DNA from 2 places in the Pantoea sp. SGAir0418 genome. Region 2 is predicted to be linked to the other one. Evidence: riboswitches for the same ligand, from Rfam matches in the RefSeq annotation. Region 2 holds a riboswitch; the other holds the start of a gene.
What was found. A riboswitch is a leader RNA that binds a small molecule or an ion and turns the genes downstream of it on or off. The one in region 2 is predicted to bind thiamine pyrophosphate.

Region 1: linked by a shared signal. The riboswitch ahead of C1N84_RS21250 (FAD-dependent oxidoreductase) and the one ahead of C1N84_RS20175 (LuxE/PaaK family acyltransferase) in region 2 are both predicted to bind thiamine pyrophosphate.

Annotation. Positions count from the first base shown of each region.
Region 1 is NZ_CP027912.1:453,508-469,636, reverse strand. Features, by position in the region: gene C1N84_RS21275 (ABC transporter permease) at 1-502, opposite strand, end outside; gene C1N84_RS21270 (ABC transporter ATP-binding protein) at 486-1,202, opposite strand; gene C1N84_RS21265 (HesA/MoeB/ThiF family protein) at 1,199-2,167, opposite strand; gene C1N84_RS21260 (thiazole synthase) at 2,178-2,936, opposite strand; gene thiS (sulfur carrier protein ThiS) at 2,940-3,137, opposite strand; gene C1N84_RS21250 (FAD-dependent oxidoreductase) at 3,121-4,065, opposite strand; TPP riboswitch at 4,192-4,311, opposite strand; gene C1N84_RS21245 (6,7-dimethyl-8-ribityllumazine synthase) at 4,477-4,914, shown strand; gene C1N84_RS21240 (hypothetical protein) at 5,085-5,762, shown strand; gene C1N84_RS21235 (RES family NAD+ phosphorylase) at 5,755-6,462, shown strand; gene C1N84_RS21230 (glycine zipper 2TM domain-containing protein) at 6,581-6,790, opposite strand; gene C1N84_RS21225 (pirin family protein) at 7,044-7,769, opposite strand; gene C1N84_RS21220 (LysR family transcriptional regulator) at 7,893-8,774, shown strand; gene C1N84_RS21215 (anti-sigma factor family protein) at 8,776-9,525, opposite strand; gene C1N84_RS21210 (sigma-70 family RNA polymerase sigma factor) at 9,522-10,025, opposite strand; gene C1N84_RS21205 (cytochrome b) at 10,025-10,579, opposite strand; gene C1N84_RS21200 (catalase family peroxidase) at 10,576-11,622, opposite strand; gene C1N84_RS21195 (MFS transporter) at 11,694-12,917, opposite strand; gene C1N84_RS21190 (ROK family protein) at 13,103-14,050, opposite strand; gene C1N84_RS21185 (ABC transporter permease) at 14,047-14,913, opposite strand; gene C1N84_RS21180 (ABC transporter permease) at 14,913-15,833, opposite strand; gene C1N84_RS21175 (ABC transporter substrate-binding protein) at 15,852-16,129, opposite strand, start outside.
Region 2 is NZ_CP027912.1:248,188-264,316, forward strand. Features, by position in the region: gene C1N84_RS20135 (LysR family transcriptional regulator) at 1-613, opposite strand, end outside; gene hpxD (molybdenum cofactor-independent xanthine hydroxylase subunit HpxD) at 751-1,782, shown strand; gene C1N84_RS20145 (PDR/VanB family oxidoreductase) at 1,793-2,755, shown strand; gene C1N84_RS20150 (DUF892 family protein) at 2,774-3,280, opposite strand; gene C1N84_RS20155 (con-10 family general stress protein) at 3,771-3,935, shown strand; gene C1N84_RS20160 (four-helix bundle copper-binding protein) at 4,432-4,764, shown strand; gene C1N84_RS20165 (SDR family oxidoreductase) at 4,824-5,597, opposite strand; gene C1N84_RS20170 (acyl-CoA reductase) at 5,617-7,065, opposite strand; gene C1N84_RS20175 (LuxE/PaaK family acyltransferase) at 7,062-8,171, opposite strand; TPP riboswitch at 8,240-8,369, opposite strand; gene ddpX (D-alanyl-D-alanine dipeptidase) at 8,444-9,034, opposite strand; gene C1N84_RS20185 (M24 family metallopeptidase) at 9,049-10,164, opposite strand; gene C1N84_RS20190 (M20 family metallopeptidase) at 10,161-11,390, opposite strand; gene C1N84_RS20195 (dipeptide ABC transporter ATP-binding protein) at 11,401-13,038, opposite strand; gene C1N84_RS20200 (ABC transporter permease) at 13,035-13,865, opposite strand; gene C1N84_RS20205 (ABC transporter permease) at 13,858-14,805, opposite strand; gene C1N84_RS20210 (ABC transporter substrate-binding protein) at 14,815-16,129, opposite strand, start outside.

The DNA of each region.
Region 1 (16,129 bases), 210 kb from region 2:
GCGCAGCCGGCCAGCGTACGCGCCAGAAAATTCGCCAGCGCGAGGGATACAGCGTTTGCGCCAGCTCCAGCCAGCCGGCAGGCGTACGGCATAAACCGTCGAACAGCGACAGGCACAGCGGGAAAAACAAAATCAGCGCCGCCACCACCACTTTTGACGCGATGCCAAAACCCAGCCACAGCACCAGCAGCGGGGCCAGCGCAAATACCGGGATGGTCTGGCTGGCTGTCACCAGCGGAAACAGCACCCGACGCAGTAGCGGGCTGGAGGCCATCAGTACCGCCAGCACCACGCCGCCGCCGACGCCCAGCAGCAGCGCCAGCACAATTTCCGCCAGCGTATACATTGCGTGATGCGCGAGCAGCTGCCGCTTTTGCCACAGAGCCTCCAGCACCGCCTGCGGTGCCGGCAGCAGAAATGCCGGTACGCCGTTGTGGCGCGCCAGCAGCCACACGCCCAGCACCACCGCGATCAGGTAGATACCACTACTCAGCTTTTTCATAGGAATTCAGTCGGGAAAAGAGTTCGGCCTGCGCCTGCAGCAGTCCGGCATCATTGAGCGCGCGCGGCACCGTACCTGCCGGCACAGGCCAGTGCGTCACCTGCAGCGGCTGGCCGTGCAACAGCAGAATGTCATCGGCCATACGGCAGGCTTCCAGCGGATCGTGGGTCACCAGCAGCACCGTTTTGCCACGCAGCAGCGTCGCGGTCAGCGTTTGCAACTGGTGTTTGGTCATCACATCCAGCGTGGCGAATGGCTCATCCATCAGCACCAGCTCGCGCTGCGCATACAGCGTGCGCGCCAGCGCCACCCGCTGCCGCATGCCACCCGAGAGCTGTGAGGGCGCGGCTTGCGCCTCGTCTTCCAGTCCCACCTGTGCCAGCAAGTGATGCGCCCGCACGCGGTCCGGCTTCGCACCGCTCAGACGCGCCGTCAGCATCACGTTTTCCAGCACCGTCAGCCACGGATAGAGCAGATCCTGCTGCCCCATCCATGCCACGTGCTGCGCAATACCGCTCAGGCTGCCCTGCTGCGGCTGCACTAAGCCGGCCACCAGACGCAGCAGCGTGCTTTTACCAATGCCGCTGCAGCCCAGCAGCACCGTGGTTTTGCCGCCGCGCAGTTGCAGATTGAGCCGATCGCATAGCTGTTTTTCGCCCCAGGCAAAGCTCACCTGGTCAAAGCGGATGTCCTGCGTCATGGCCGGCGCGCCGCCAGAATCGCCAGCTGATTAAAGCCGCGCTGCGCCAGCGCGCTGGCCGCCTGCGCCGCCCGGATGCCGCTGGCGCAGACCAGTACGATGCGGCGATCCGCCGGTGGCTGCCAGGCGTCCAGTTCGTGCGGCAATACGCGCTCAACCCGATCGGCCACGCTGGCAGGCGCCTCTTCGCAGCTGCGCAGCTCCACAATGCAGTCTCCGGGTTGTAACAGGTGAGCATCAATAAACGGCACGCCGGGCTGGGCCGGTTCCTGTGCCGCATCAAAGCGGAACGAACGAAAGTGCCAGCTGACGAAGTCACAGTTGACCATGCAGCCGAGCGGTGAGGGTTGCAGCCCGAGCAGTACGCTGAGCGCCATCTGCGCCTGCATCGCCCCCAGCGCCGCCACGGCTGGCCCCATCACGCCAGCGGTATTGCAGTTAGCCGCGGAGGCAGGAAGCTGCGGAAACAGCGCACGATAGCTCGGCGCGCCGCCGCAAAAACCGCCAGCATAGCCCTGACGACCCAGCACCGAGGCGCTGATCAGCGGTATGCCTGCCTGGAAACAGGCATCAGACAGTTGGTAAGTCACCGCGAAGTTATCGGCGGCATCAATCACCAGATCGCACCCCGTCAGCGCCTGCGCGATATTGCTGGCGCTCAGCGCCTCGGGCACCGCTTCGATTTGCACCTCAGGATTGCGCTGCTGCAAAGCCTGCTGCGCCGCCACAGCTTTGCTGCGACCCACATCCTGCAGGGTGAACAGCGTCTGGCGATGCAGGTTATGCAGCGCGACCTGATCATCATCGTACAGACACAGCTGACCGACGCCCGCGCCCGTCAGCTGAGGCAGCAGCGTGGCGGCCAGCCCACCGGCACCGGCTACCAGCACGCGGGCGCGAGCCAGTTTCTGCTGCCCGACGACGCCAATTTCCGGCAGCATCATCTGGCGTTGGTAGCGTTCCATTGCGCGCTCCTTAGTTCAGGTTAGCGAGGCCGAAGATCGGCGTTGAGGCCACGGCCATATCACGCTTCTCCATCAGCCCGGCATCGCGCGCGCCCTGCCCGGCGGCGATCGCCTGGCTGAACGCGCGCGCCATCGCCACCGGATCGCCCGCTTTCGCCACGGCGGTATTGAGCAGGATGGCATCGAAGCCCATCTCCATAGCCTGCGCTGCCTGTGACGGTGCGCCGATGCCGGCATCAATGATCAGTGGAATATCGCTGAACCAGGCTCGCATCGCCCGCAGCCCGTCAATATTTCGCAGTCCCTGGCCGGAGCCGATGGGCGCGCCCCACGGCATCAGCAGTTCACAGCCGGCGGCCAGCAGTTTTTCACCGACAATCAGATCCTCCGTGGTGTAGGGAAACACCTGGAAGCCGTCGGCGCACAGAATGCGTGCCGCTTCGACCAGCGCGAACGGATCGGGCTGCAGCGTGTCGGCATGACCAATCACTTCCAGCTTGATCCACGGCGTGTTAAACAACTCGCGCGCCATGTGCGCGGTGGTGACGGCCTCTTTGACCGTGTGGCAGCCAGCGGTATTGGGCAGCACGCGCACATTCAGGCCCGTCAGCAGCTCGCGAAAAGCCGCGCCCGCCGTGCCTTCGCGGCGCAGGCTGACAGTGATAATTTCACTGCCGGATGCGGCGATCGCCTGCTGCAAAATCGCCGGTGAAGGGTAGCCTGCGGTGCCGAGCAGCAAGCGTGACTGCGGTGTAAAATCGTAAAACATCGCTCAGCCTCCCTGCATCGGTGACAGGACTTCCAGCTGCCAGCCTTCCTGCAACTGCAGGCTGGCATACTGACTTTTCGGCACAAAATCGCCATTGCAGGCGGTGGCAACACAGACCGCATCGATTTGCTGTTCGATCAGCAATTCGCTGAGGCTGGTGGCCTCAGTGCTGATGGTGCGGCCGTTAAGCTGAATATTCATGGCTAACCTCCCCGGACAGGCGCTGCATCAGCTGTTCTGCCATCATTGGTGCCAGCAGAAAACCGTGACGATACATGCCGTTAAGATAAAAAATACCGTTGTGATAGTGGATTTCCGGCAGATTAGCCGGCCATGCCGGACGCAGACCGCTGCCGCTTTCGATGACGCGCGCTTCCGCCAGCGCCGGGTGCAGGGTGTAGGCCGCGCTGAGCAGTTCCATTATGGCGCGCGCGCTGATAGCGCTGGCATCGTCGCTTTCGATCATGGTGGCGCCGAGCATGAAGTGGCCGTCGCGACGCGGCACCAGATAACAGGGAAAACGCGGATGGAGCAGACGAATCGGCCGGGAAAATGACACCTCATGACTCTGCAGGATCAGCATTTCCCCGCGCACCGCGCGCAGGCCGGAGAGTTGCGCTCTGGCATGGATACCGCGACAGTCAATGATCCGGCCCGAGGGCTGGCGCGCATCAAAGCGGACGCCACGCTGCAGCAGTTTGTCACGCAGCTCAGACAGCGCGCGGCGCGGATCGAGATGTGCCTCGCGCGGGAAAAACAGTCCGCGCGCAAACCGGTTTTCCAGCGCCGGTTCAAGCGACGCAGGATCAACCCATTGATGCGCCGTCGTCATGCGCGCGAAGCGGTTTAACTCCGGGTTATCACGCGGCGGTGCCAGCACTAACGTGCCCTGCTGCACCACGCTACTGACGCGCGTTTGCCACCATGCCGCAGCATGCTGGCCGAGGGTAATTACGTCGGCTGGCGCGCTTTCAGCTTCACACCACGGCGCCAGCATGCCACCAGCAAACCACGAGGCAGGCTGACGCGCTTCATCGTCAATGACCTCGACGGTTTCTCCGCGCTCAGCCAGCAGCGTGGCAACACAAAGCCCGGACACGCCGCTACCGAGCACGCTCCAGCGGCTCATGAACAACGTTCCGGTAAATAATCTGGGAAATTCACATCGGCCTCTCAGTGATAACTGAGACCCGCAGATACAGGTGAAGGGAATCGACGCCAGCGATCGGGCTCGCCTTTGCGCCAGACGGCTTTGCACATGAGCCGTCAGTCTTCCTACGCCAGTATCAACTGGGTCAGGTTCAAAGGGTCGCTAAGCCGCGCAGTGCGCTATTAGCCTCTCAGTCTCTCTGGCGAGACTCCCCCGACGCGTCTATTTGTATTGCAGGCGCTGGCTGGCGTCAAGCAGCACGTTAACCGCGCTGCCCGCGTTGTGGATCAAAATTGCAACATATGGTATACCAGACGGATAGCGGGCAGATGATAAAAAAGACTTTTTTATTATTCACTTATAAATTTTTCAGCTAATCATGGAAGCATTATGAATAAGTTTCGTGTGGCTTTTATTAAAGCAGGATGGCATCAGGCGATCGTGAACAACGCGCTGGTGGGATTTGAGCAGGAACTGGCAGAACAAGGCGTCGAGAATACATTAAAAAGCTATGACGTACCCGGCGCGTTTGAAATGCCGCTGCTGGCCAAACGCCTGGCCGAAACCGGCAAATTTGATGCGATTGTCTGCGCCGCGCTGGTGGTCGACGGTGGCATCTATCGCCATGACTTTGTCGCTCAGGCCGTCGTCGATGGCCTGATGAATGTGCAGCTCGCCACCAATGTTCCGGTGTTTTCGGTATCACTCACTCCGCACAATTTTCAGCCGGTCGATGCGATTGAAGCGTTTTATACCGAACATTTTATTAAAAAAGGCAAAGAAGCCGCACGCGCCGCTCTGATGATTCATCAGCTACAGATCGATTAACCTCAAACGGATTGTTAGCTTTTCCCACTTTTAACAATCCGTTTCCTATAGTGTGCTCCCTCTTACCTCTCGCCTCTTGCTTACTTAAAGCAGCACCATTGATGCCATTGCAAGTTATTCGGGATATCATTAAAATAAGATAACCTAAATAACCTTGCGGGAGTTAACTGATGGTTAGCGATAAAGATCACACCGGAGTTTCTGCACTGACAGGTACCCCGCAGGAGATTCAGGGTCGGCTGTCAAAATCACATGCCAGTCACGTTGTTGCCATTACTTTCGACCACCCAGGCGATGCGCTGACGCTGCGCAACCTGTCAGAAAATCTTTCCGCAATCGCTTCATCCATGTTTGCAATTTTTCAGCAGCGGCAGCGGCAGGAATCGCTGGAGCAACTTGCCAGTGCGATGTTACCGCGCGTGCCAGCTTCGCCTCATTTACTCAAAGAAGCGGCGATGTTACTAGAGGCGCGCAATGCCGTGCTGGAGAGCGGAAACTGGCTCAGCGCCGCAGAAGTGGCGCAACTGGCAGGGTTGAGTTCCACAAATCCGAGCGCTCAGCCGAATAAATGGAAAAAAAGCGGCCAGATATTTGCCATCAATCACAATGGGATAGATTATTTCCCCGATTATGGCCTGGATCGCGACACGCACTTTCGCCCGGTTAAACCACTGGCTCAAATACTCAGGATTTTTGCCGGACGCAAAGACAGTTGGGCTATTGCGTTGTGGTTTCTGTCTAATAACAGTTTCCTTGCGGGCAAACGACCACAAGATCTACTGCTAACCGAAGCGCAACGCGTCATCGACGCCGCTCTGGATGAAATGGAAGGAATAACGCATGGATAAGCGCAGCACTGCGGCGCAACCTGATGATTTATCAACTTTGCCTGTTATTACTGCCGAAGAAGGTGCGCCATTGCCAGGCGCTTTACTTCAGCTGTCATTTATTACGCTTTCAGCAGGAAGCATTCTGCACCGGGTCCATCTGTCGCATTATGCCGCCAACCAGTTTAATCCTGGAGTGAAAGGGAATGCCCGCTTCAGTCCAATAAAAACCAGACATGGGCAGCCAATACCGACCCTTTACGGCGGTTCGACCAGAGACTGCGCATTAATGGAAACAGTATTTCATGACGTGCCTTTCGCACCCGGTCTTAAGACACTGGATAAGAAAAAATTACATTATCAACTTCACTCCTGTCTTAAAGTTAATGAAGATATGCTGCTGATCGACCTGAGCAGCATCGCATTGCGCAAGTTAGGTATCACGCGTAAGCAGCTTATCGACACAGAAAAACATCACTATCCCCTCACCCGACGCTGGGCAGCCGCTCTGCATCATCAGAGCGAATCAGCGCAGGGCCTTTCATGGATATCCCGTCAGGATGATTCAGCGCGGGCAGTGATGTTATTTGGCGATCGAATTTCACCTGGCATGCTGACGCCACTTAATAAATCATTAAGCCTGATTGATGATTCCGATACTTATGGCGAGGTTTTACATCTCGCATCGCGATTAGGTGTGTTTATCATTGCAGCAAAATAAACCACGATGCTATCAGGCGATGGATAAAAAAGAAGAGTGGACGAATAAGAATTTAAAAATGAAATGGTTTAAAATTTCGCCAGCATTCCTGCTGGCGAAATCCTGAGTAACGGTGAAATTAACGGCTGACTTCGTGACCAATCAGGCCACCGATAGCCGCGCCGCCGAGGGTACCGAAGGTGCTGCCGCCGGTCAGAACGGCGCCGCCTACAGCACCTACACCAGCGCCAATGGCGGTGTTGCGGCCACGATGAGACATGCCACAAGCCGTTACAGAAAAGGCTAGAACCAATACCACTGCGATATTAAAGCTGCGTTTTAAAACCATCAAAATCCTCATTACCATTAATTCTAATGGAATGTAATAGTGTTAACTTTGTTTGTTGTTTAGCCGCCAAATACCTGGCGTAGCGTGCTTATCCTGGAGGCAAATTTAAGGGGCTTTGCATTTTTGTGGAAGGTAAAAATTCCTATTTTATGCCGGACCTGCCAGGTGCTGGTTATTATTCGTACCTTAAGCCAAATAAAAAGGCATGGCGTGAAGGTTCACGCCATGCCTCGATGACTTACCGCGCAATGAATTAACGCTGCGGATGATTAACTTCTACTGGTCGTAAATCAAACACCAGCACTTCAGCATTGTTACCGTTAGCGAACTGCAGCGCCGTCTCATTGCGTACGCGCGCGCCGTCGCCGGCTTTAAAGCTTACGCCATTCACTTCAATGCTGCCGCGCGCCACGTGAATATAAGCATAGCGATCGTTAGCCAGTTCCAGCGTCTGCTGCTCGGCACCGTCAAACAGTCCCGCGTAAATACGCATATCCTGACGTACGCGCAGCGAGCCGTTGTCGCCTTGTGGCGAAACAATCAGGCGCAGCTGACCGCGTTTGTCGGCTTCTGCCACTGACACCTGCTGGTAACCTGGCTCGGTACCGCGTTCTGCCGGCACAATCCAGATCTGCAGGAAGTGCACATTATCCTGTTTCGAATGGTTAAACTCGCTGTGCGTCACGCCGCTGCCGGCGCTCATCAGCTGCACGTCACCGGGCACGATAACCGAACCGGTACCCATGGAATCTTTATGCTCCAGCGCGCCTTCCAGCACGTAGGAAATAATCTCCATGTTGTTGTGCGGATGCGCACCGAAACCGCGACCCGGTGCTACCTGATCATCGTTAATCACCAGCAGATCGGAGAAACCGGTCTGTTGTGGGTCCCAGTAGCTGGCAAACGAAAAAGTATGGCGTGAATGCAGCCAGCCGTGATCGCCTAAGCCACGTTGTTCGGACAGTCGTTGTTCAATCATGGTCTGCTCCTTAAATTTTTAGCTGGAGGGCGAAGGCCCTTCCCGTTGCTGACCAGTATACGTAAACTGATTTGCCCAACAATGCGCCTGGATGACAATGACTGTCACAGATAAGTGGACAATATGCAGATTGAAGATCTCCGGATTTACGTCGCCGTAATCAAAGCGGGCAACTTTACCGCTGCGGCTGAACAGCTGATGCTCTCCAAGCAGTACGTCAGCCGGCGCATCGCCGCGCTGGAAGAGTCGCTCGGGGCGCGTTTGCTGAATCGCAATACGCGCAAACTTTCCGTTACCGACAACGGCCAGCTGTTTGCCCAGCATGCGCAGCGCATTCTGGATGATGTGCAGGAAGCCGAACTGGCGGTGTCTGGTCGTCGTCAGGTGCTGCGCGGCAGTTTTCGTCTCAGCGTGCCGATGTCGTTCGGCATCAGCCATCTTTCCCCTTATATCGCCGAATTCCTGAGCCAGCATCCCGGTATCCAGTTCCAGGTGGAACTGGCCGATCGGCATGTGGATATGGTGGGTGAAGGTTTTGATATGGCGATCCGCATTGGCACGCTGCCGGACTCCAGCCTGATCGCCAAACGGCTGGGGGAATTCCGCCGCGTGATCTGCGCCAGCCCGGCCTACCTGCAGGGCGCCGGCGCACCGCGTGAGCCGGAGGATCTGCTGCACCATCTCTGTCTGCGCTATGGGCGTGAAAGCCAGACCGGCTGGGAGCTGTTTCAGGGCGACACGCGTAAAGTGCTGGCGGTCCAGGGACCGATGGTCAGCAATAACGGAGAAATGCTGCGTGATGCGGCCGTCGCCGGGTTGGGGCTGATCCTGCTGCCGGAGTTTATCGTGGCTCCGGCGCTGGCGCGTGGTGAGCTGGTAACGGTGCTGGATGACTGGCATCCGGCCTCGCTGCACCTGAATGCGCTTTATCCGCAGCATCGCCAGCGCAGCGAGATCAATCGGGTATTTATGACGTTCCTGCAGGCCAAGCTGGCAGGCAAATGAATCAGCCCACTTCGCTGCCTATCGCAGCACGCAGCGCCGGTGCGGCTTCGCCGCTCATCGGGCTCACCAGCGCATAGTTATAGTGGCGATCGCTCCAGTATTGCGCCACCAGGTTGTCCGCCTGGCGCGACCCCTTTTCCAGCCGCACGGTCTGCGGGCGGATGTACCAGCCAACGCGCGTGCCGCTGGCGGTCTGATACAGCACCAGCGCCGAGGCGCCATGCTCATTCGCCATCAGGCGCGCGCCGATGAGCTGATAGCCAAAGCGCTCCAGATTGGGCGGCAGCGTACCGTTGATAAAATAGCGGCCCAGCCAGCTGGCCAGCTGTGTCGTCTGATGGGTGCTTATGTCCATCGTCGCCTGCTGCGCGCCATCGCCGAATAACCGGTAAGCCTGTACCGCATCCTCCATCGGTAACGGATGATTCTGTAAGCGTTCAGTCATCTGCCAGCCGGACAGACTGCCGATCCCCAACGCCAGCACCAGCGAGCAGGCCAGCGCCAGCCGCTGATAACGCTGTCGCGCACGCCGCTGGCGCAGCTGTGCTGGCTGCAGTGGCGTAAAGGCGTTTCGCGCCATGTTGCGTTGCAGGCTTTGTTGCAAGCGCAGCTTGTCCTGACGCCAGCCCTCAACCTGGGCGGCGACGTCAGGATGCTGCGCCAGCCAGTCGCTGACGGCCTGATGGCTGGCGCTATCCAGTTCACCATCCAGCCAGGCGTGCAGCTGGTTCTCATTGGGCGGGATATTCATTTTAATCTCCTCAACGTCACCGGGGCCGGCAGGCCTTCGGTCATGTGCTGCAACTGTTTTCGCGCCCGCGACAACCGTGACATCACGGTGCCCAGCGGAATGTCCAGCGTGTCAGCCGCTTCCTGATAACGCATGCCTTCAACGTTAACCAGGAGCAGCAATGCGCGACTGTCAGCCGGCAGACGGGCGAACAGCGCCAGCATCTCATCGGCGATGGCATGATGCTCAGCCGACTCGGCAAAGGGCTCGGCGCGGCTGAACAGCGTCATAATCGCCTGCCAGCGCTTGCGGCGGCGTTCGCCATCAATGAACTGATGCCAGAGAATGGAAAACAGCCAGGCACGCAGACTGCGCGTGTCATCGCGCGCCGCGTCCAGTGCTTTGACCAGCGTGTTTTGTACCAGATCCTCAGCGGCCATGCGCTCACGCGTCAGCCCCAGCGCAAAACGCTGCAAATGCGGCAGTAATGCGCGGATTTCGTCATCGCTCAATGCAGACATTATTTTTGCTCTCGCACCCGGCGCAGGCCGGTCATGCTACTCAGCACGCCATCCCGTAAAATCAGACCATGCAGCAGCGCGGCGGCCAGATGGGCCAGGATCAGCGCGAACAGACTAAACGCCAGCAGCGAGTGTAACGGGCGCAGCACGGCATAACTTTCCACGCTAACCGGCAGCAGCGGCGGCAGCACCAGACCTTCGCCAATCGTCACCGGAAACCCGCCTGCCGACAGCATCGCCCAGCCTACCAGCGGTTGCGCCAGCATCAGTAAATAGAGCGCCAGATGGGTCAAATGAGCCACCGTTTGCTGCCAGCCCGGCACCGACGCGGGCATGGCGGGCACACCATAGTAACGCCGCAGCCCGATACGCACGACCACCAGCAACGCGATCGCCACGCCGAGTGGTTTGTGTATCGCCAGCAGCAGTGAATGGGCAGCCGAGATATCCGCCACCATCGCCACACCGATAAATAGCATGGTCAGCACGGCCAGCGCCATCAACCAGTGTACGATGCGCAGCAGCGGATGAAACAGGGTTGTCTGGTGACTCATGATTTTTTCTCCTGCTGGTGCGCCTGTTCAGCCGTGCGCAGATTGAAAGATTTTGCGTAAGCGGCAGAGCGCGCGTTGAGCAGCGGATCGTCCGAGCCGCTGATGCCCTGCGGCAGAATCAGCGGATCGTAATTGATGTCATTGCAGCTGCCGCCCTGTTGCGGGCTGCTGTCGCGCAGCGTCAGCGTACCGGCGACAACCTGCTGCCGATCGGCTGGCCACACCTTGCTGGCATCGTTCACCGCATCGCCGGGGTGAGCCACGCTGATCACCAGATCCCACTTCAGCGGTGCGGTCGCCAGGCGGTCGTGCAGGTCGCTCTGCAGATAATCCGGCTGCTGCTGAGCGGCGCTAATCGGCTGCCATGGCGTACGCGGCACCAGACTCCAGCGCACAAAGCGCGTTTCCCCCTGCGCATTGGTAAAGCGGAAGGCATTCAGGCTGTTGTACTGCTCCTGTGCCCAGCTGGCGGCCAGTATGTGGGTTTTTACCCAGGCAAAGAACGGTTTAACTTCGGGATGGGCAACGGTAAACGCCATCAGCTTTTGCGCATCAGGCTTGCCGGTCTGCGGCAGCGGTCGGCTGGCCTGCTGCTGATCGTAAAAAGCCTGCGGCGTACTGACCGGGAAAAACGGCAGCGCGTTCATGCCGGTACGCCACTGCTCGCCGTGCGCCAGCTGAAATTCCAGCGCCAGGCTGCGCACCGGCACGCCATAATCCGGCGCGTGCGGATTACCGCCGGCAATGGCAAAGCGGCCAATCACCGGCACCGTACCCGGCTGGAAAACGCTGGCGCGTGACAGAAACGCCGCGTTGCCGCTGGAGGTAAAATCGCCGGTAACGCACACGCCCTTGGCATGATTGCGCCGGTATCCCGGATGCACACCGCTGTTTTGCTGCAGCGACTGCACCAGACTTTGCGCACTGAGGCGCTGCGGCGTCAGCCAACCGCCTGCAGCAAGAAACAGCACCAGCAGTAATCCGGGAATAATGACCACCAGCAGTAACAACGGCAGATGTCTGACCGTAGGTTTAAAGTTCATCTTAGCCAACTCAGTAAGGAAACGTGGGCATAAGACGAACCAGCGCGGCGTTTATTCCCGCGCGGTAAAAATTATTTTATGACCAGCGCCGGATTACGGCGCGCATCGCGCACCGCAACGGCATGAATCAGCAGCCCCAGCACGGACAGAATGGCCCCAACCCAGCCGGTGGACTGCCAGCCCAGCCCGGCGGAAATGGTGATGCCGCCGAGCCACGCCCCCAGCGCGTTGGCAATGTTGAACGCCGAGTGATTAAGCGCGGCCGCCAGGGTTTGTGCATCACCGGCCACGTCCATCAGGCGGATTTGTAGCACGCTTCCCAGCGCCACCATGGTACCGACCAGCATCACGTTAAGCGCGCCCGCCAGCGCATAATGCGCGGCAAAGACAAACGCGCTCAATACCAGCAGCGACCACACCAGCACAATGCGGATGGTTTTCTCCAGCCCGCGATCGGCCAGACGTCCCCCGACAAGGTTGCCGATAATCATGCCAAGACCAAACAGCGCCAGTATCGCCGGTACCAGATTCTCCGGCAGGTGGGCCAGTTCCATCATGGTGGGTTTAACGTAACTGAATACCGAGAACATGCCGCCGCTGCCAATCGCGCCAATCGCCAGCGTCAGCAAAACCTGCTTGCGCGTCAGCGCCGAGAGCTCGCGCAGTGGACTGGCCTGCTTGTCACCGGCCACATTGGGCACCCAAAGCCACACCAGTAACAGCGTCAGCAGCGCCAGTCCGCCGACGATGGCAAACGCATCACGCCAGCCAAACCACTGGCCGATGGCGGTAACGGCAGGTACGCCAATCAGGTTGGCGATGGTTAATCCCAGCAGCACCATCGACACCGCCTGCGCGCGTCGCGCGCGCTCCACCAGTCCTGCCGCCACCAGCGCCGCAACGCCAAAGAAGGTGCCGTGCGGAAAGCCCGCCAGAAAGCGGGCTACCAGCATCGCAGGGTAGCCCGGCACGACAGCGCTCAGCAGATTACCCAGCGCAAACAGGCCCATCAGCGTCATCAGGAAATTACGCCGTGAAGCCCGCGCTCCGAGAATAGCCAGCAGCGGCGCGCCAATCACTACGCCGAGGGCATAAATGCTGATGAGATGGCCGGCCTCAGGAATCGTGACGTTCAGGCCTTTCGCCGCATCGGGCAGCAGGCCCATGATGACAAATTCACCGGTGCCGATGGCAAATCCGCCGGTGCCCAGCGCGAACAGCGCTTTTGGCACGCTGTGACGCGGCAGCGAGGCCTCGTCCGGGAGCTGAGAGAGTTGAGGTTGTACTGATGACATGTTTTTTTCCGTACCGCAGGTGAAAAAACAGCAAAGAGGCTGGCGACAGTGTCTGTTCAACAGCCTCTTTGCTGCGGGTTTTAGCGCGTCAAGCTTAGCGCATTTAAGGTTGAATCGGGTTCAACGAAGTCTTGAGCGCAACACGGTAACCGAAAAGCGCCTGCAACGGGCGAAAGGGCAAAAGCTCAGGACGCGCTGAGCGCCTGCCGCGCCAGCAGCGCCGCGCCCACCATGCCGCCCTGGTGGGCAAACTCGCCCGGCACCACCAGCGCATGCGCTGTGCTGCGCAACACACAGCGCTGCACCGCATCATTAAGCGCAGCAATCAGCGGGGTGACCGAAGCCAGTCCGCCGCCTACCGCCACCCGCGACGCGCCGGTAATGTTAATGGTGTAGGCGAGCGGCTCACTCACCAGTTGCAGCCAGGCTTCTATCGTCTGCTGCGCCCGCGCTTCTGCCTGCTGCCAGCGGGCAATGATTTCCACGCTGCTGGCGCTTTCAGCGTGCAGCACCTGATGCAGCGTTTCCAGTCCGCGCGCGCCGCCGTAGGTGTCCAGACACCCTGTCTGGCCGCACGGGCACGCCTGGCGCGGCACGCGCACGCGACGATGCGCCAGCGTCACTTCCGTGAGGGTAATCGGCCCGTGGCCCCATTCGCCGGTCAGGCCGTTTTGTCCGGTGATAATGCGGCCGTCCGCCACCAGACCACCGCCCACGCCGGAACCGAGAATCGCGCCAAACACCACTTTGTGCCCTTTGCCGCTGCCGGCCAGCGCCTCGGCCAGGGCAAAGCAGTCGGCGTCATTGTGTGCGATCACTGGCCGCTGCAGCACCTCACCCAGTTCCCGCGCCAGATTACGCCGGTGAAAAGCCGGGATGTTGCTGGCAAACATTTCGCCGGTTTGCGGTGCCACAATGCCCGCCGTAGAGATGGCGACAGCCGCCTGGCTGCTGAAATGGTTATGCTGCCCGGCGATCATCTCGCTGACTCTGGCGCAAAATGCCTGCCAGTCCGTCGCCGGGATTTTTTGCTGATCGAGCAGCGTTAGCCGATCCTGTGCATCCATCATGCCAAGCTTAATAAAGGAGCCGCCCAAATCGAGGCAGATCACGGTTGAGTGCGGATGAGTCATAAACGTTTATCCATTACATCGCGCAGGCCGTCGCCCAGCACATTAAAACCGAGCACGGTAATCAAAATCGCCAGTCCGGGAAATAGGGAGACGTAAATATTTAGCCCGAGAAAGTTGCGGCCATCGCTCATCATGGTGCCCCACTCCGGCATCGGCGGCTGCACGCCGAGCCCGAGAAACGACAGACTGGCGGCAGAAAGCACCACCGCACCAGCCGTTAGCGTCGACTGCACAATCAGCGGGCCAATGGCGTTGCGCAGAATATAGTGCGTGATAATGCGCGGGTATCGCACGCCAAGCATATGCGCCGCTTCGATATACTCCATGTTTTTCAGTCCCAGCGTCAGGTTGCGACTCAGACGTGCATACACCGGGATCGAGAACAACGAAATGGCGATCAGCATGTTTGTCAGCCCCTCGCCAAGCACGCTGACAATCAGAATCGCCAGTACGATGCCGGGGAAGGCGAAAATAATATCCATCAGCCACATGATCAGCGCATCAATTTTGCGTCCGGCCAGCCCCGAGATGATGCCCAGAGGAATGCCGATCGCCATCGAGATGGCCACGCTGAGACTCATTTCAAACAGCGTGATGCGTGCGCCATAAATGACGCGGGCAAATATATCGCGGCCGTAATCATCGGTGCCGAACCAGTGGGCAGCGGAAGGCGCCTGCAACGTGTTCAACAGATCCTGCTCGATGGGGTCCCAGTGAGTGATCAGCGGTGCGAAAAGGGCAGCCAGCACCACCAGCAGCACCAGCCCGCCTCCGGTCGTGATGGAAGGGTTGCCAAGCAAAAACCTCACGATCTGGCGGCGGCGCGCTGGCGGCGGCTGGAGAGAGGTGTCGAAACTGTTCATCAGTCGAACCTTATTTTCGGGTTAAGCAGGCCAATCACTATCTCACCCACCAGATTCATCAATACCACGCCGGTTACCGCCACTAACGTTACGCCCTGAATCACCGGATAATCGCGGTATTTCACCGAATCCACCAGCAGGCGGCCAATACCCGGCCAGTTAAACACCGACTCAGTGACCACTGCACCTCCGATCAGGCTGCCAAAATTCAGCGCGACGATGGTAACAATCGGTATCAGCGCATTGCGCAGCGCGTGTTTCCAGTTAACGCTGGCCGACGATAACCCTTTGGCCCTGGCGGTACGGATGTAATCCTGACTGAGCACATCCAGCATGCTGGAGCGCGTCATCCGCGCAATCATCGCCATCGGGAGAATCGCCAGCGTCACGGTCGGCATCACATAGTTGCGCCACGAATCAGCGCCGAGTAGCGGCAGCCAGCCGAGCTGTACCGCAAAGTAGTTCATCGCCAGCAACGCCAGCCAGAAGTTCGCAATCGAGGCACCGGCAATGGTCAGTACCATGACGATCTGATCGGGAATGCGCTGCCGGTAAATGGCCCCGGTCATGCCCGCCGGCACGCCGATGGCAATTGCCAGCAGGTACGCCAGCGCCGCCAGCGACAGCGTGTACGGCAGGCGTTCGCTGATTTCGGTCATCACTGGCCGCTGCGACTGCAGCGACAGCCCGAGATTGCCATGCAGCGCTTCACCGGCAAACCTGACGTATTGCAGCGGCAAAGGCTGATCCAGCCCGAGGCGCACGCGCATACTGTCCACCGCTTCCTGCGGCGCTTCCGGGCCGGCCATCAGGCGTGCCGGATCGCCCGGCAGCGCGCGGATGGCGATAAACACGATGATCGACACACCGAAGATAATCAACGGCAGCGAGAGCACCTTTTTTGCGACATACGCTTTCATATCAATCAGCCATCAGCACTATTTCTTCACGGCATCACGGACCACAATCTGGCCGCCCGGTTGCATTGTCACGCCACTGATATTTTTGCGCGTCGCATACAGGTCGTCCTGATAGTAGAGCAGCACCTGCGGGGCGAGTCCGCTGATCCGCTGCTGTGCCTGGAAATAGAGTGCTTTGCGCTGGGCATCATCGAGCGTGGAGGCGGCGCTATCGATTAGCTCATCGGTACGTTTGTCGCTGAAGAAGCCGAGGTTGGCCCCGCCGGGCGCAAAGCTGCTGCTGTGATACAGCGGAC
Region 2 (16,129 bases):
GTTCGTGGACCACCAGCGCGGCGCCAGGCACAATGTGTCGCTCATGACTGAGTTCGCTGAGCGACAGCAGCGGCCTCGTGCTAAGCGGATGGTCGGCGGCCATCACCACGCCCATCTCCAGTTCGGCAAACGCCAGCACTTCAAGTCCGCTCTGCCCGGCGGGATCGAGAATCAGGCCAAAATCGATTTCCGACTGGCGAATCATCTGGCTGATGCGGTGGCTGTTGTCCACCGTCAGCTCCAGCCGCAGCCACTGATGCTGGCGTGCGATATCGGCGATGGCGTCTGCCACGCTGCCTTTGGTCAGCGACTGCACCAGCCCGGCCGTGACGTTACCGCGCTTAAGTCCCTGTATATCATCGAAACGCTGCCGCGTGACGCGAAACTCACGCTGCCAGCGCATCACATCGTCATACAGCAATTCTCCGGCGGTGGTCATGCGCAGCCCTTCCGGCAAACGTTCGAACAGCGGCGTACCAAAACTCTCTTCCGCCTGCAGAATCTGCCGGTTAATGGCAGAAGCGGAAACGTGCAGTTGCTCAGCGGCTTTGCGCAAACTGCCGCTGCGCGCCACTTCGGCAAAATAGACGGCAAAGCGGGAAAACGGGCTCATTGCTCACCTGTACGGTTTTTTGCAACACATGGCTGCATTCTTGCTGATGGATTTGCACAGGCAAGCATATTAACAATGTCCTGACAAAAATGAAGCCTTCTATTTCGCCTTGTGTGAGCACCTGACAGGACAACAGCATGAATAACATTACGCCTCCCGCACACTGCACGTTTGAACCTGATGACTGGCTGCGTCTGGCGCGACAGTGGCATCCGGTTGCCCGTTCCTGTGATATCGCCGGCGCACCGACCAAAGCGGTGCTGCTTGACGAGCAGCTGGTGCTGTATCGTCTGCAGGGTCAGGTGGTAGCGGCACGCGACGTTTGCCCGCATCGTGGCGTCCCGCTGACGCTGGGTTTTCATGATGAAGAGGGTATTGTCTGCCCTTATCACGGCTTGCGCTTCGGTGCCGGTGGCCGCTGCAATCGCATCCCGTCCAGCCCCGATCAGCCGATTCCGGCCAAACTCAATCTGATCAGTTACGCGGTGGAAGAGCGCTTTGGTCTGATTTGGGTGTGCCTCGCGCCGGATGCTGACCAGCCCGCGCCGCTGCCCACCATGCCGCACTGGGATGATGCCGGTTTTCAACAGATCAACTGCCCCGGTTTTGACGTCAACGGCTTTGCCGGACGCCAGGTGGAGGGTTTTCTGGATGTGGCGCACTTCGCCTGGGTGCACACGGAAACCTTCGCCGATCCCAACAACCAGGTAGTACCTGCCTATAACCCGGTCGAAACCGAGACCGGCTTTGCCGTGGATTACTGGAGCTCAGTGAGTAACTTTGCCGCTGACAGTCCGCAGCAGGCGCCGGAAGGATTTAGCTGGCTGCGTCATTTCGAGATGCATCTGCCGTTTACCGCCACGCTGACCATTCATTTCCCCGGCGAATCGCGCCTGGTGATTATGAATGCCGCGTCGCCGGTATCAGCGCGCAAAACGCGCATGTTTGCGCCCATCGCGCGTAATTTTGACCTGCACATCCCGGTCGAAGAGGTGCACGCCTTCAATCAGCGCGTGTTCGAGGAAGATTGCCTGATGGTGGAAACCCAGCAGCCGGAGCGTTTGCCGCTCGACCTGGCTCTGGAAGCGCATATTCCTGCCGATCGCAGCTCCATTGCTTATCGTCGCGGCCTGAAGCGCATGGGCTTCGGCGAATTTTTCCTGGTGTAAGGAGGCAACGATGAGTGATCTGCTGAATGTGGTGGTGGATGGCCTGTATCGTCAGGGCCGTCACAATCTCAGCGTCACGCTGGTGGCGGAAAATGGCCAGCCGCTGCCGGACTGGCAACCGGGTGCGCACATTGATGTCCACCTGCGTGATGGTCTGATACGTCAGTACTCACTGACCGGACGCTGCGATGACGCGCGCGGCTATCAAATCTGTATTGCCCGCGACGGGCAATCACGCGGGGGCTCGCGCTACGTGCACGACACGCTGCGCCCCGGCCAGACGATTGCGATTTCGCCACCGCGCAACCTGTTTCCTCTGCAACCGGCCGCTAAAGTCATTTTGCTGGCGGCAGGAATTGGCATTACGCCGCTATACGCCATGGCGCTGGCGCTGGAGGCCGCCGCCGTGCCTTTTGTGCTGCATTACTTTGTCCGCCAGCGCGGTGATGAAGCTTTTGCCGCCGAACTGGCGCAGCGTTTTCAGCATGGATTTTGTGAAATCTGGTACAGCAGCGAAGGCCGCAGCGCCCGTGATTATCCACCGGCGGAACTGCTTGATGCTGCCGCCGACACGCATCTGTACCTGTGCGGGCCGGAAGGGTTTATGACGCACATGCAGCAGCAGGCGCTGGCGCGCGGCTGGGATAGCGCCAATATTCACGCTGAAGCGTTCAAACCTGTCGCCCGCACGGCTGGCGCGGAAGAGGGCTTTACCGTGACGCTGGCACGCAGTGGGCAGCAATGTACCATTCCACCTGACAAAACCATTGCCACGGTGCTGCTGGAGCATGGCGTCGACGTTCCGCTCTCCTGCGAGATGGGCATGTGCGGCGCCTGCCTGACGCGGGTCACCGCCGGAGAGATCGATCACCGCGATACCGTGCAGTCTGACAGCGAAAAAAGCGCCCCGGAGCAGTACATCGCCTTGTGCTGCTCGCGCAGCAAGTCGGCGGAACTGGTGATTGATCTCTAGGGCGCGCCGTAGGATGACTTAATCCGTGCCGGAAAGCTCAGGTTCAGTGCGCAGCACAATGGCTTCTTCTGCCGCCTGTGGCAGCAGTTGCAGCAGCCAGCTGGCCATCTGGCTTTCCTGCTGCAGGATGCGCCGCACGATCCTGACATCCTCCCCCTCTTCCGCCTGCTCTGCGGCCACCAGCAACGTCGAGTAGGTGGCGATTTTATAGTTACAGAACACGTAGCTGCTGACGGCCACACGGATGCCCTCTTCATCCTGCAGCATGTCGCTGGCGGCCTGACCGACCACCGACATCCGGCCTAACGACTCCTTCAGCACCGACCAGCTGCTGTCATACTGGCGCAGCAGCGTTTTCACCTGCTGCTGCTGGTCACGGCTCTGCTCAAGATACTGCTCAATACGCGCCTGCAACGCGGGATGATCCGTCAGACGTGATGCAGCCGCCTTAAGCAGGCTCTCCGCATGTTTCTCCATAGCATGCGCATCGCGCAGCCAGTCCAGATATACAGATTCCTTCGTCATGGTTTGCTCCAAAGTGAATGACACGGGCGATCTACCTCAACGGCGTCAGAGACGGATCCCTGATCGGGCAGCACGCTTTGACCTCATCGCTTTCAGGCTGGTTATCTGAAAAATAAGCGAAGCGCTAATTAAGTCCAGGCGAACAACTTAATTAAACGTAGCAAGCAAGCCGGGCTGTGCAAGAAAGGTTTTTAAGAAATGCGACAGCGGTTAATTGTCACAACGTCATCAATTCACACTAGCGCCGCTAAAAGAACGCTTCCCTTTATGAAAGTAAAATGTTAACAATTCCCCCCCCAGATGATTTGCCGGAATAAATCAGCCGAATTGACTCATCGTTAAACAACCAACGTGCTGTAAATTAAAAGTTAAGATTATTCCTGGCTTGATTATGGTAAAAACATCGCTACATTTATTTTTGCTTCATGCGGGTATGAACAGAGAGGAAAAAATGAAGGATCCAAAGAAGAAACCTGAAGAGGAAGAAAAAGTGACGCAACGTCGTGGGGGTTCAGGCAACTTCGCCGCCGATAAGGAGCGCGCGGCTGAAGCAGGCCGCAAAGGCGGTCAGGTCAGTGGTGGTAACTTCAAAAATGACCCACAGCGCGCCATTGAAGCCGGCAGGAAGGGAGGAAAGATCAGTCGTCGTAAATAACCACTCCCCATCTTTGTATTGATTTAACCTCGATAACTTTTTGCACTGTGCTCTCCTGACATCGCGTTTACGCTTCGCTTAAACGCACGTCTAATCTTGTCAGGAGAGTAATTTTCCCATCCGAAAACAATTAATCGATCAAATCTTCAGCGATCCTGCGTTATTTACCGCTTCGCTTATCAGGCGACCGCTTTTCAGTTTATTTATCCTAAAATTAAATCATTGATTATTTAACTATCAGCTTCAGGCACCCTATATTTGTACAAGCCACGCAGAGTTGTACACTTTTATTTAATCTGCGTTAATTACCCGGGCTGATATATATACACAAGCTTACAATTGGCTAACTCCACAATATTTAAGGAATTATTGCATACGCAATGCACCTTACATGGATTAATTACCCGCTATCCGCTTGATATCACCCCGCTTTTAGCTAAATTCTCCATTCACGCTCACTATTGCGTCGCTATTAACCTGACGCTAAGGGAAACGCATGAACGCTGACCTCAATGACTGTATTGCGCTGTGCTATCGCTGCGCGACCGCCTGCGACCACTGTGCTGCCGCCTGTCTGATGGATGCTGATGCCAGTGAGATGAGTCCCTGCATTACGCTCAATCAGCAGTGCGCGGCGCTGTGTCGCGTAACCGCCCAACTGCTGGCTGCCCAGAGTGAACTGAGCGAGCAGCTCTGTACCATCACGTCGATGGCCTGTCAGCTGGCTGGTTGGGAGTGCCAGAAGCACCAGCATCCACACTGTCAGACCTGTGCGGAAATTTGCCTGCAGTGCGCAGATAGCTGCATGACGGTGGGCATGGCGGAATAACGGATAGAGGTACCGGGAGGGCGGTGGCAGGTCGCCAGTGCGGCGACTGGCGGCCTGGCTTAATGGTCCTGCATCACCAAACCGCCATCGACATACAGCGTCTGGCCGGTGACAAATTCGCTCCATGCTGATGCCAGAAACAGCACTGGCCCGGCGACATCCGCGGCGCGCGCCAGTCGTCCGAGCGGCGTTTGCGCCGTCAGCGCGTGGCGGACCGCTTCTGGCGTATGCTGACTGGCATCGGTGGGATACACCAGTCCCGGCGCCACGCAGTTCACCCGAATGCCCAGCGCCCCCAGTTCGGCCGCCAGCGTCCGGCTAAAGCCCGTCAGCGCGGCTTTTGCGGTGATATAGTCGTGATAAGCCACCGCTGGCCGGGCGATCAAATCACTCACCAGATTGATGATACTGCCGCGCGCGCGGCGGCGCATCAGCGGCAAGGCCGCCTGACACACGTTGTAGCAGGCGTTCACTGCGCCATCAAACTGCGTCTGGTAAGCAGACCAGGACGTTTCCCAGAAGCGCTGGCGCTGGTCGGGATCGAAGCGATAAGGTGCGAAGGCATTGTTCACCACCACATCCAGTCGCCCGGTAGCGGCCTCGATCTGCTGCATCATATCGGCTACCTGTGCGGCACAGGTCACATCGGCGGCAATCGCCAGTGCCCCCCCGCCCTGTGCTTCACAGGCCGCCACCACCTGCGCAGCGGCGTCGTGATTACGTAAATAGTTGACCACGACAAACGCGCCTTCGGCGGCAAAGGCCTGGGCAATGGCGGCGCCAATACCGCGACTGGCGCCGGTCACCAGCACGGTGTGATTGCTGAATTTCATTGCGTTTCTCCACGCCCGCTCAGTCAAGATAGGGCGCATAGTGTTCAGCGGCGGTTTCCGCCGCCTGTTCGATTTCGCACAGGGTGACCAGATCCAGCAGGCTAAAACGGCCATCGTGATGCCAGCCCGCCTCCGGTGAAGTCATGTTACCCAGCGCCGTGATGCGCGTGACGCCCGCCGCCCCGAGCTGCGCCGCCAGCCGAAACAGCGTCTCGGGCGCGGCCGCGAGGCCAACGCTTTGCAGATACGCGCGCTGCGCGGCCACCCAGCTTACCGTCTCCTCCAGCGTATCCACGGCAATCACCTTCAGCGTACGTCCGAGCGCGCCCGGTTGTAGCGGTTCCGGCTTGTCGACGTACACCACCGCCCAGGCATCGTGCTCATCGCCGTACAGCGTGCAGTCACCGCTCAGCGCACGCATTTCCTCCGCGTTGCGCCACGCGGCCACAGCCTGACTTTCATCCAGCGTCAGCGTCGCGCGCGGATAGCGCTGTGCCAGCGCGGCAAGTTCATGGGCGAGGTAAGCAGCAAACTCCTGCGGCGACACCCGGCCGCCGCGCTCAATAAACAGCGCCTGCGGCGAGTAACAGCCGGCCTGGTCATAGCGCATCACATCGTAAGCCACCTGACGCGCCAGCGCCGGACCGCGCCGCACGTCCAGCGCCGAGCGCGCCACCATGCCAAAGCTGATTTTGTGGCCATGCGGCAGAAAGCGCGTGGCTGGCGGCAGACGCCGCTGCATCGCCGTCAGCGCGGCTTCTCCGCCATAAGCCATCACTACATCTGCCTGGCGGAACCACTGCTGCTCAGTGCGTTCATCACCGCCCTGCCACCATACGACGGCGAGACAGTCGCCCAGCTGCGGATCGATCTCCGCCAGCAGCTGGGCGAACCAGCCCGCCATCAGCGGCTCAGCGCTCGCCACTTTGCCCACGCTTCCCGCCTTTACCAGCAGGCCGGCAATCAGGCTCCACAGTGGCAAACCCGGCACATTGCCGGCCCAGACCTGCAGCAACAGCTGCGGACCAAACGCGCGGGCAAAGCCGCCTTTTGGTCGCGGCTGAAAATCGTCCAGCATCTGCACGTTGCCGAAATCCTCCGCCAGAAAACGCCGCAGCTGCGGTTCACGGAAGGTTTTGAGATAGCCGGTTAAACCGAGCCGCAGCATCCCGGCGTCATAGCCGGTAACCAGCGGCAGCAACCGCTCCGCCTGCTGGCGCAACGGGTGCGAACGGTCAAGCAGGCGCGCGATGGCTTCATCAATCAACGCGGTGATGCGCGCTACGCTCAGGGTGTGCAGGTAGCGGCGCGCGTTATCGCGTACGCTGGCCGCCAGCGTGGCAATCTGCGCCTCGGACAGCACCGGCACGCACACTTCCAGCGTGCTGCCCTGCTGGCCAAAGTGCAGGCTGTGCCACGCCACCTCGCTGTGGCGGATGCCCGGCAGATGGCCGGCATACACTTTCATGCCCGCGCCTGCGCGGCAGCGAGAAACGATTCCATCGCCAGCGAGCAGCCTTTGGCATCGGCGCCCGCGACGCGGCCCAGCAGCTGAAACCCGCCGGGCACCATCACGCCGGCATCTTCGGTCAGAATGGCGGAAACAGAATTGAAATGGGCGAGATCGTGATGCACCAGTACGCCTGTCTCACCTTCCGGCACGTCTGCACCGGTCAGCGGATTGACCACGCGCGTGCGAATCCAGTGCGGTCCGGATTTCACCGGCGGGCAGATTTCATTGCCGGCATCGTAAAACTGCGTGCTGAGTTCAGTCATGCCGTACATATTGATGCAGTGCGAACGCGGCACGCCGAGCGTCTGCTGCAGCGCGCTATAAAACGCTTCCGCCGCCACTTCACGCGACTGGCCCTTAAAACCCCCGGTGTCGAGGATGCGGCTGCCCGGCGGCAGCCTGAAACGCCGCTGCTGACGCGCCAGTTCGTCCAGCAGGTGGACAAAACTGTAGCTGGCACCCAGCAGGGCATAGGGTTGGCCGCTGGCCTGCGCCTGCTCCAGCGCGGCGATCAGACGCGGCAGTTTCAGCCCCTGCGCATCCACCATCACTTCGCTGTCTGGCGTGCCACATTCTTGCATCGCCAGCGTCAAATAATGGGCCAGCGAAGAGTTGGGCAGCTCGCTGCTGTGTGGAAACAGGATCGCCATCGGCAGGCGCGGATATCCGGCCATAAAGCGCTGGCGAAAATTGATCAGCATCGAGCGATCGTAAACCGCCAGCGTTGGGTGATAGCTGTGCCCCCGGCCGGTCCCCGTGGTGCCGCTGGTCATAAAGATGTGGGGAATCTCCGCCACCGGACGGCAGCTCAGCGTCAGATCTTTAAACGCGGTAATCGGCACCGCCGGAATCTGCCGCCACTGTTTTACCGTCAGCGGCGTGCGGCCGCGCTGGCGGGCGAAACGGGCGTAAGGGAGATTGTGTTCGAATTGCCACGCGAACAGCTGCAGCGCCAGCTGGTTGAAATCCGCTTCCGTGGTTTCTTCGCGCTGCATAAACGCCAGCAGCGCGGCAATGATTGACGCTTCGGTCATGAAGGTGCCCTCTTTGGACTGCGGCATAACGGCCAGCCAGGGCCTGAGAAATGCGCAGGATTCGCAGAAAGGCGCAAAGAGGGAATGAGGGCGTGCAGTGACCCCGGTTCCACATCCCTACGCCGGTATTAGCCGGATCAGGTTCAGAGGGTCACTACGTTGCCGGCCGTGACAGCCGCGCGGGTAGAATCTCAGCCCTCTAACAGGGCACCCCTTGGAACAAGCTGCATTCTGGGGTCGGAACGGAGGGCGTGTCAAGGCGGGAAGGCGCAGAACCCCCCGCTTCAGCAACGCGATTATTAACGCGCAATATCACTCACAGGAGCGCGATCAGCCCGGCTGACGCAGGCAAAGCGATCGCTGAGCAGCGGATAGTTTTGCGCATCCGGCAGTTCAAAGTGCCACCATTCAGTGGGCATCCCGACAAAACCGCCGCCGAGCATGATGGCGTTCAGCAACAGGCGATGGCGCTGCGCCTGCTGCGGCACGTTGGGATGGAACGGGTGCGACTCAGCAGACATGTCGTCAAACCCGGTCCCCATCTCCAGAATGTTGCCCGCCTCATCCACCAGCGTCACATCGATCGCCACGCCACGGCTGTGATTCGAGCCCCGCGCCGGTGGCACTACATAATCAGCGTCGGGACAGGCATCCCACAAGTGCCACTGCGCCTGCTGCGGACGATACGCGTCCAGCACCAGCAGGCGGAACCCCGCCAGCCGGGCGATGTCACTGCTGCGGCGCAGCGCGGCGGCGGCATCCGGATGCAGCAGCGCCTGCGCGTCGCGATAAATGGCATACCCGGCGATGTTATCGGCGGTGGCGTATTTCAGATCAAACATCAGGCCCGGCAAGGTGGCAGCCAAATCGATTAATTCAACGTCCTGCACTGTACATCATCCTGTTAATTGTTAGCCGGCAGCGTAAAAGGCTGGCGCGGCAGCGTGGTGAGTCGCTCTGCGCCCTGTGCCGTGACGCGCACGGTTTCACTGAAGGCGAGGCCCTGCGCTGAAATATACATGTGAAACACCATGTTTTCCTCCAGTAACCACGGCGCCTGAGGATGAAAACAGCAGCTGAAATCGCTCGGACGCGGAGTGCGCGTATACAGACCCAGCGCATAACCGGTGATGTTGCTGTAATCCTCACGCAGCCCGGCGCTGAGCACCGCCTCACGCGCGACGGCATCCACCGTACAGGCCGCAACGCCCGGCTTCATCGCCCGTAGCTGGCGATCCTGAATGGCGATCAGCTGTTGTGCCAGCGCCGCGCGCGCCGCAGAGATTTCACCGACAATCAGCGGACGCATCAGGCGCGCGCTGTAGTGCCGCACTTTAGGGATCAGCTCAACGTGCAGTACATCGCCCGGTTGCAGATGCTGCTCATGGCCGCTGGCATGCAAAAATCCGCTGTCGCCGCTGGCGATAACAATCGGTCCGGTTTCACCGCTGTCAGCACCGAGCCGCAGAAATTGTGCCGCCGCCAGCGCGGCGACATCACGCACACGCCAGCCGCCCTGCACCTGCGCACTCAGCTGGGCCAGCGTGGCATCGGCAATGCCGGCGGCCTGGCGTAAGCTGGCGATTTCAGCCTGAAATTTGACGCTGCGCAGCCGGTCGCTGAGATCGCTGACATCACACCAGCGCACCCCAGGCAGATGGCGCGCCAGCTGCTGCCAGCTGTGTACCGTCATGCCGTAGGATGCATAATCAGCCCCCAGTCGCGCCCGCTGATAGCCGCGCCGCGTCAGGCTTTGCGCCACCGCCAGCCACGGATCGTCTTCATCACGATACGCGTCAATCGCCAGCTGCGGTGACTGCGCGCGGCACGGCGCGGCATCCAGCTGGCGCAGCACCATCCACGGTTCGTCCTGCAACGGCACCAGACAGGCGCGATAACGCGTTTCCGACACGGTATAACCGGTTAACCATGCCAGCAGTTCGCCATGATCGATCAGCATCACCTCGATGTCGGCGGCGCGCATGGCGCTGCGCAGCCGTGAGAGCGCGTCGGCGATCATGACGCCGGTTCAACCGGCTGGCAGATGTCGAGGATGGCCAGCAAATAGATGCGCACCATATCGAGAAACTCACTGATCTCGACGCGCTCGTCCGGCATGGTGTTGTACTTGCCGCCGGGCCCGCACACGATGCCCTCCATGCCCGCATGCTGATACAGGTGCGCCGCATCGGTACCGTAGAAGGCGGGCGGCGTGATCACCCCGGTGGGCTGCGGCGTGCCGCGCACGGTCTGCCAGCCGCGATTGACCGCTTTAACGATTGGCGATTCCGGCGACACCTCAAACGGCAGCATGGTGGGTTTATCGCGCAGGCCGTCATCGAACAGCTGCGCCTGCAGACCCGGATAGCGCTGGCACAGTGCATCCAGCAGGGCCTGCAGATCGGCCAGCACACCGTCCACTGTTTGCCCCGGCGCAAAGCGGGCGGAGCCTTTCAGGCGGACAAAATCCGCGACCTGCGGCGGCCGCCACTCCTGCAAATCACGCCCCAGCGCACCGTGTACGGTGCCAATATGGCCACGGTTAATTTTGCGGTGTTCTGCACTTTTCGCTCCGCTGAAAGTGATGTTATTGACCTGCGGAATCAGTTCGACCGCCGCCGCAATCGCATCAACCGCCTCCTCACGCTTTGACAGATGGCGCGTATCGCCGGTCAGTTCAATGGTGAACATCAGCGAGCCGGCATGCATGGTCAGTGCCTGTAAATCCGTGGGTTCGGCATTGATGAAATAGTCGGCGCGTACGCCCTGCTCAATCGCCGCCAGCGTACCGATGCCGCCCTGTAACTCGCCGACCACATAAGTAAGGATCACGTCGCCCCTGAGCTTCACGCCGGCATCAATCAACGTCTTTAGCGCGCAGAAATAGGCGGCATCGCCCGCTTTCATGTTAGAAACGCCGATGCCGTAAATAAACTGCTCGTCGATTTTTCCCGCCCAGGGATCGACGGTCCAGCCTTCGGTGACCGGGTTAGTATCAAGATGACCGTTGAACAGCAGGCTGTGGCCGCCTCCGCTGCCGGCCAGCCGCCCAATAGCGTTCAGCCGATCGCCGGCCACCGGCTGCAGTTCCGTCTCCAGCCCCAGCTGCGCCATCTGTTCTGCCATATATCGGGCTAATTCGCGTTCGCCCTCGGTGGCACTGTAACTTTTGTGCTGCACCATTTTTGCCAGGAAAGCGAGGCAGTATTCACGATCGATGTGATGAATTAATTCTTCAGGGTTCATGCGCTTCTCGTTATGCCACGGATTGGGTCAGATCAGGGATGTGCACGGCATCAAGCAGTGCACGGGTGTAAGGATGCTGTGCCTGCGCCCGCATATTCTCGCCGGGCAGCACTTCCACCACATCACCGCGATACATCACCGCCACGCGATGAGCGATCTGGCGGATGAGATTGAGATCGTGGGTGATGAACAGATACGCCGTGCCGTAGCGACGGCGCAGCTCCAGCAGCAGCTCGATGATGGTGGCCTGCACCGACACATCCAGCGCCGCCGTGATTTCATCGCAAATCACCAGGTCCGGCGGGTTAGCGAAGGCGCGCGCAATCGCCACGCGCTGTTTTTGCCCACCCGACAGCGCGTGCGGATAGCGGCTGGCAAATTCCGCAGGCAGCCGCACTTCCTGCAGCAGACGCGCCACCGCCTGCGCCTCGCTTTCTCCCGGTGGCAGTCCATACAGCCGCAGCGGACGCGCGATAATTTCGCCGACGGTCATGCGCGGATTGAGTGACGCATCCGGATGCTGAAAAATCATCTGCACGCGGCGGCGATACGCCGGGTCCATCTGCGCGCGGCCATATAACGTCGCGCCGCAGAAGTCGATGCTGCCACTGAACGGCACCAGGCCGGTTATCGCCTTGCCGAGTGAAGATTTACCCGAACCGGACTCGCCGACCACGCCGAGAATTTCGCCCTGATGCACCGTCAGCGAAACCGCATTGGCGGCCCGCGTCGTGTTCGCCTCCCGTTTCAGCAGCCGATCGAGCAATCCGTGCTGGCCATAATCAATCGTCAGCGCCTGCAGGCTGAGCAGCGGCTGACTGCCAGCCGCATCCGCGACCAGCCGATGCTGCGGATCCGGCACCGCGGCAATCAGTTTGCGCGTATACGCATGCGCGGGTGCGCTGAACAGCGTGCGCGTAGCGGCCTGCTCGACGATACGGCCTTGCTCCAGCACGCATACCCGGTCGGCCACTTTCGCCACCAGCGCCAGATCGTGTGAGATATACAGCGATGCGACGCCGGTCTCGACGCGCAGTCGCTCGTAGAGATCGAGGATTTGCGCCGAGCTGATGACGTCCAGCGCTGTGGTCGGCTCATCAAAAATCAGGCAGTCCGGCTGGCAGGCGAAGGCGGTAGCGATCAGGATGCGCTGCTTCTCACCGCCGGAAACCTGATGCGGATAGCGCTGCATCATGCGTGCCGGGTGCTTCAGCTCGACATCGCGCAGCAGCGATTCCCCCAGCTGCTGCGCTTCGCGCGCTGACAGCCCACGATGACGGCGCAGCACTTCGGTGACCTGTTCACCCAGCGTCAGCGTCGGGTTCAGCGACGCGCTGGGATCCTGAAAAATCATGCCAAGCTTTTTACCGCGCAGCGCCATCAGTTGGTGCGCTGGCAGCTGCAGCAGGCTTTCGCCGTTCAGCCGGATATCACCCGCCTGCTCGCGTGCGTTACTGGCCAGCCAGCGCATGATCGCCCAGCCGAGGGTGGTCTTGCCGGAGCCGGACTCTCCTACCAGCCCCAGCACTTCGCCCGGCATCACCTGCAGGGTGATATCGCGCAGTACCGGCAGCGAATGGCCGCGCGCTAACGCATAATCGAGGCTGTAATTGTCCACCGACAGCACCGGGTTGTGCGGACTCTTCATTTGTGGCTCCCTGGGTTTAACACATCACGCAGGCCATCGCCCAGCAGGTTGAAGCCAATCGCCACCAGCGCGATAGCCAGACCGGGGATCATCATCATCCACGGTGCTTTAAAGAAATAGCTGCGCGCTTCGGACACCATCAGCCCCCACTCCGGCTCGGGCGGCTGCGCGCCGAGGCCGAGAAAGCTCAGCGTGGCAAACAGCATGATGGCAAACGCCACGCGAATGGTGGCTTCCACGATGATGGGCGCGAGAATGTTCGGCAGCATTTCGCGCAGAATGATGTAGTAACCGGCTTCGCCGCGCGCGATGGCGGCGCTAATGTAGTCCTGCTGACGCGCCGCCAGCGCCACGCTGCGCGCAATGCGCACCATGCCCGGCACGAAGGCGATGGTGATGGCCAGCACGGCGTTCATGCTGCTCTGCCCCAGGGTGCTGACAATCAGCAGCGCAAACAGCAGGCTGGGAATCGCCATCACCGCATCCATGGTGCGCATCAGGAATTCATCCACTTTGCCACCAAGGTAGGCGCTGGCGGTGCCCAGCACCGAGCCAATAACCATCGCCAGCGCGGTCGCCAGCAGCGACAGCAAAATGGTGGATCGCGCGCCGACCAGCACCCGGCTGAAAATGTCACGCCCCAGCTGATCGGTGCCGAACCAGTGCTCCGCGCCGGGCGGGCGGTAACGCGTCAGGATGGAGATCGCTTCCGGATCGAACGGTGCCACGTGCGCGCCGCCCGCCACCATCAGCAGCGCCAGCAGCAGAATCAGCACACCCGCCGCACCCTGCGGCGAGCGCAGTAATCGTTTCAGTATTTCAGGCATAGGAAATCCGCTTATCGAGCATGACGTAGGCCAAATCCGCAAGGAAATTTACCACGGCATAGGTTGCCGCGAGGATCATCACGCCGGCCTGAATGGTGGGCAAATCGCGTGCCTGCACCGCGACAATCAGCTCCCGGCCAATACCGGGAATGGCAAAAATCTCCTCCACCACCACAATCCCGCCCAGCAGATAGCCGACGTCGAGCGCCACAATGGTGATGGTGGGCAACAGGCCATTGCGCAGTGCATGGCGCCACAGGATGCGCCGGCGCGACAGGCCTTTCAGCCACGCGGCGCGAACGTAGTCGGTGTGCAGCACGTCAACCATTTCCGAGCGCACCATGCGCGAAACGTGTGCCACCAGAATCAGCGCAACGGTGATCGACGGCAGAATCAGGTGCTGAATACCGCTGATAAAATTTTCGCTGAGCGGCACGTAGCCGGTGGCGGGCAGAATCTGCCAGACATCGGCAAACAGCAGCAGCACCAGCGTGGCGGTGACGAATTCCGGAAACGAGATGCCCATGTACGAGATCACGCTGACCAGCACATCGGCAGTCTTACCGCGCCGCACGGCCGCCCAGATGCCGAGCGGAATGGCGATCACCAGCATCAGTAACAGGGCGCACAGCGCCAGCAGCAGCGAGCGCGACAGCGCGGTCAGCAGCGTTGGCCCGACCGCCAGGCCATTACGCATCGACACGCCAAAGTTGCCCTGCAGCGCCTGCGTCAGCCAGTGCCAGTATTGCAGCCAGGCGGGCGCATCCAGCCCAAGCCGCGCCCGCACCGCCGCCAGCGCTTCCGGCGTGGCGTTTTGTCCCAGCAGCGTAACCGCGGCATCGGCGGGCAGCAGCTGAGTGATGCCAAACACCAGCAGCGACACCACCAGCAGCGTGTAAATCATCAGCAGCAGGCGTTTAAGCAGGTAACTTGCTGTCACGGTCGCTCCTTACAGGCTGCGCTTTGGCGCGTTAGCGGTCAGCCAGACATGATCGAGGCGGAACACCGCACCGCGCGGATGCAGATGATAGCCCGCCACGTGCTCACGACAGGCAGCCAGCAAATCAAAGAAGGTCGGGATTAACGAGGGCACCTCGTCGTGCATCAGCTGCTGCGCTTTGCCGTACAGCTGGGTGCGCAGCGTTTCGTCATTGGTTTCGCGCGCCGCCATCACCGCACCGTCGAAAGCCGCATTGTTCCAGCGCGTTTCATTCCACGCCGCTGTTGAGGTATAGAGCAGAGAAAACACCGCATCTGGCGTCGGCTGCATGTTGTAAAAGCCGACGTAGAAATTGCCCTTCTTCCACACCTGATCGAGATAGGTACTGTGCGCCATGGTCTGCACGTTGATACGGAAACCGCCCGGTTTCGCCATCTCCCGCAGGGCAATCCCCAGCTGGGTGCGGGTTGACGGTTTGTCTGAGGCGACAAGCGTTAAATCGAGCCCATTGGGATAACCGGCCTCCGCCAGCAGCGCTTTGGCTTTGCTGTAATCCAGCGCTTTTTGCGTCAGCTGCGCGTAATAGGGATAAGCGGCGTTGATCGGCGTGTCGTTACCCGGCGATCCCAGACCGTCTGCGACAAAATCCACCGATGCCTGACGATCGACGCATAACGCCAGCGCCTGGCGGACGCGCACATCATTAAACGGCTTTTGATCGCAGCCCATGTTGACGTTAAGAAACTGGCCGGACGCCACGCGCAGCGGCAGCACGCCCGCCGATTTGGCTAAGCGGGCGAACTCGCTCGACTGCGCACTCAGCATCAGATCGGTATCGCCGGCAATCAGCGCGGAGCTTTCAGCGATAGCGTCGGGATATACCACCACTTCCACGCCATCCAGATACGGCCGCGTGGCGTCGTAATAGTGTGGGTTGCGTTTCACCACGATTTTGCGTTCCGGATCGTAAGACACCAGCTGGAACGGCCCGGTCCCCAGCGAGGCGCTGCTCAGCTTGTCGTATTGCCCCTGCGCGATGTGTGCCGGGATGATTTTGGCATCCGGATAAGCCAGCATCACCGGCAGATCGGCGTAAGGCGCCTCGGTTTCAATCAGCACGGTGTTGCTGTCTTTGGCACTCACCGCTTTAATCGGGCCGATGTTGTGCAGCGCCGGTGAGGCGTTTTTCGGATCCAGCAGCGCCTGCAGGCTGGCGACCACATCCGCTGCGGTGAGCGGCGAGCCGTCGCTGAAACGTAAATCAGGCCGCAGGGTAAAAGTCCACTGGGTTAAGTCGTCGTTCGGTTGCCAGGACTGCGCCAGG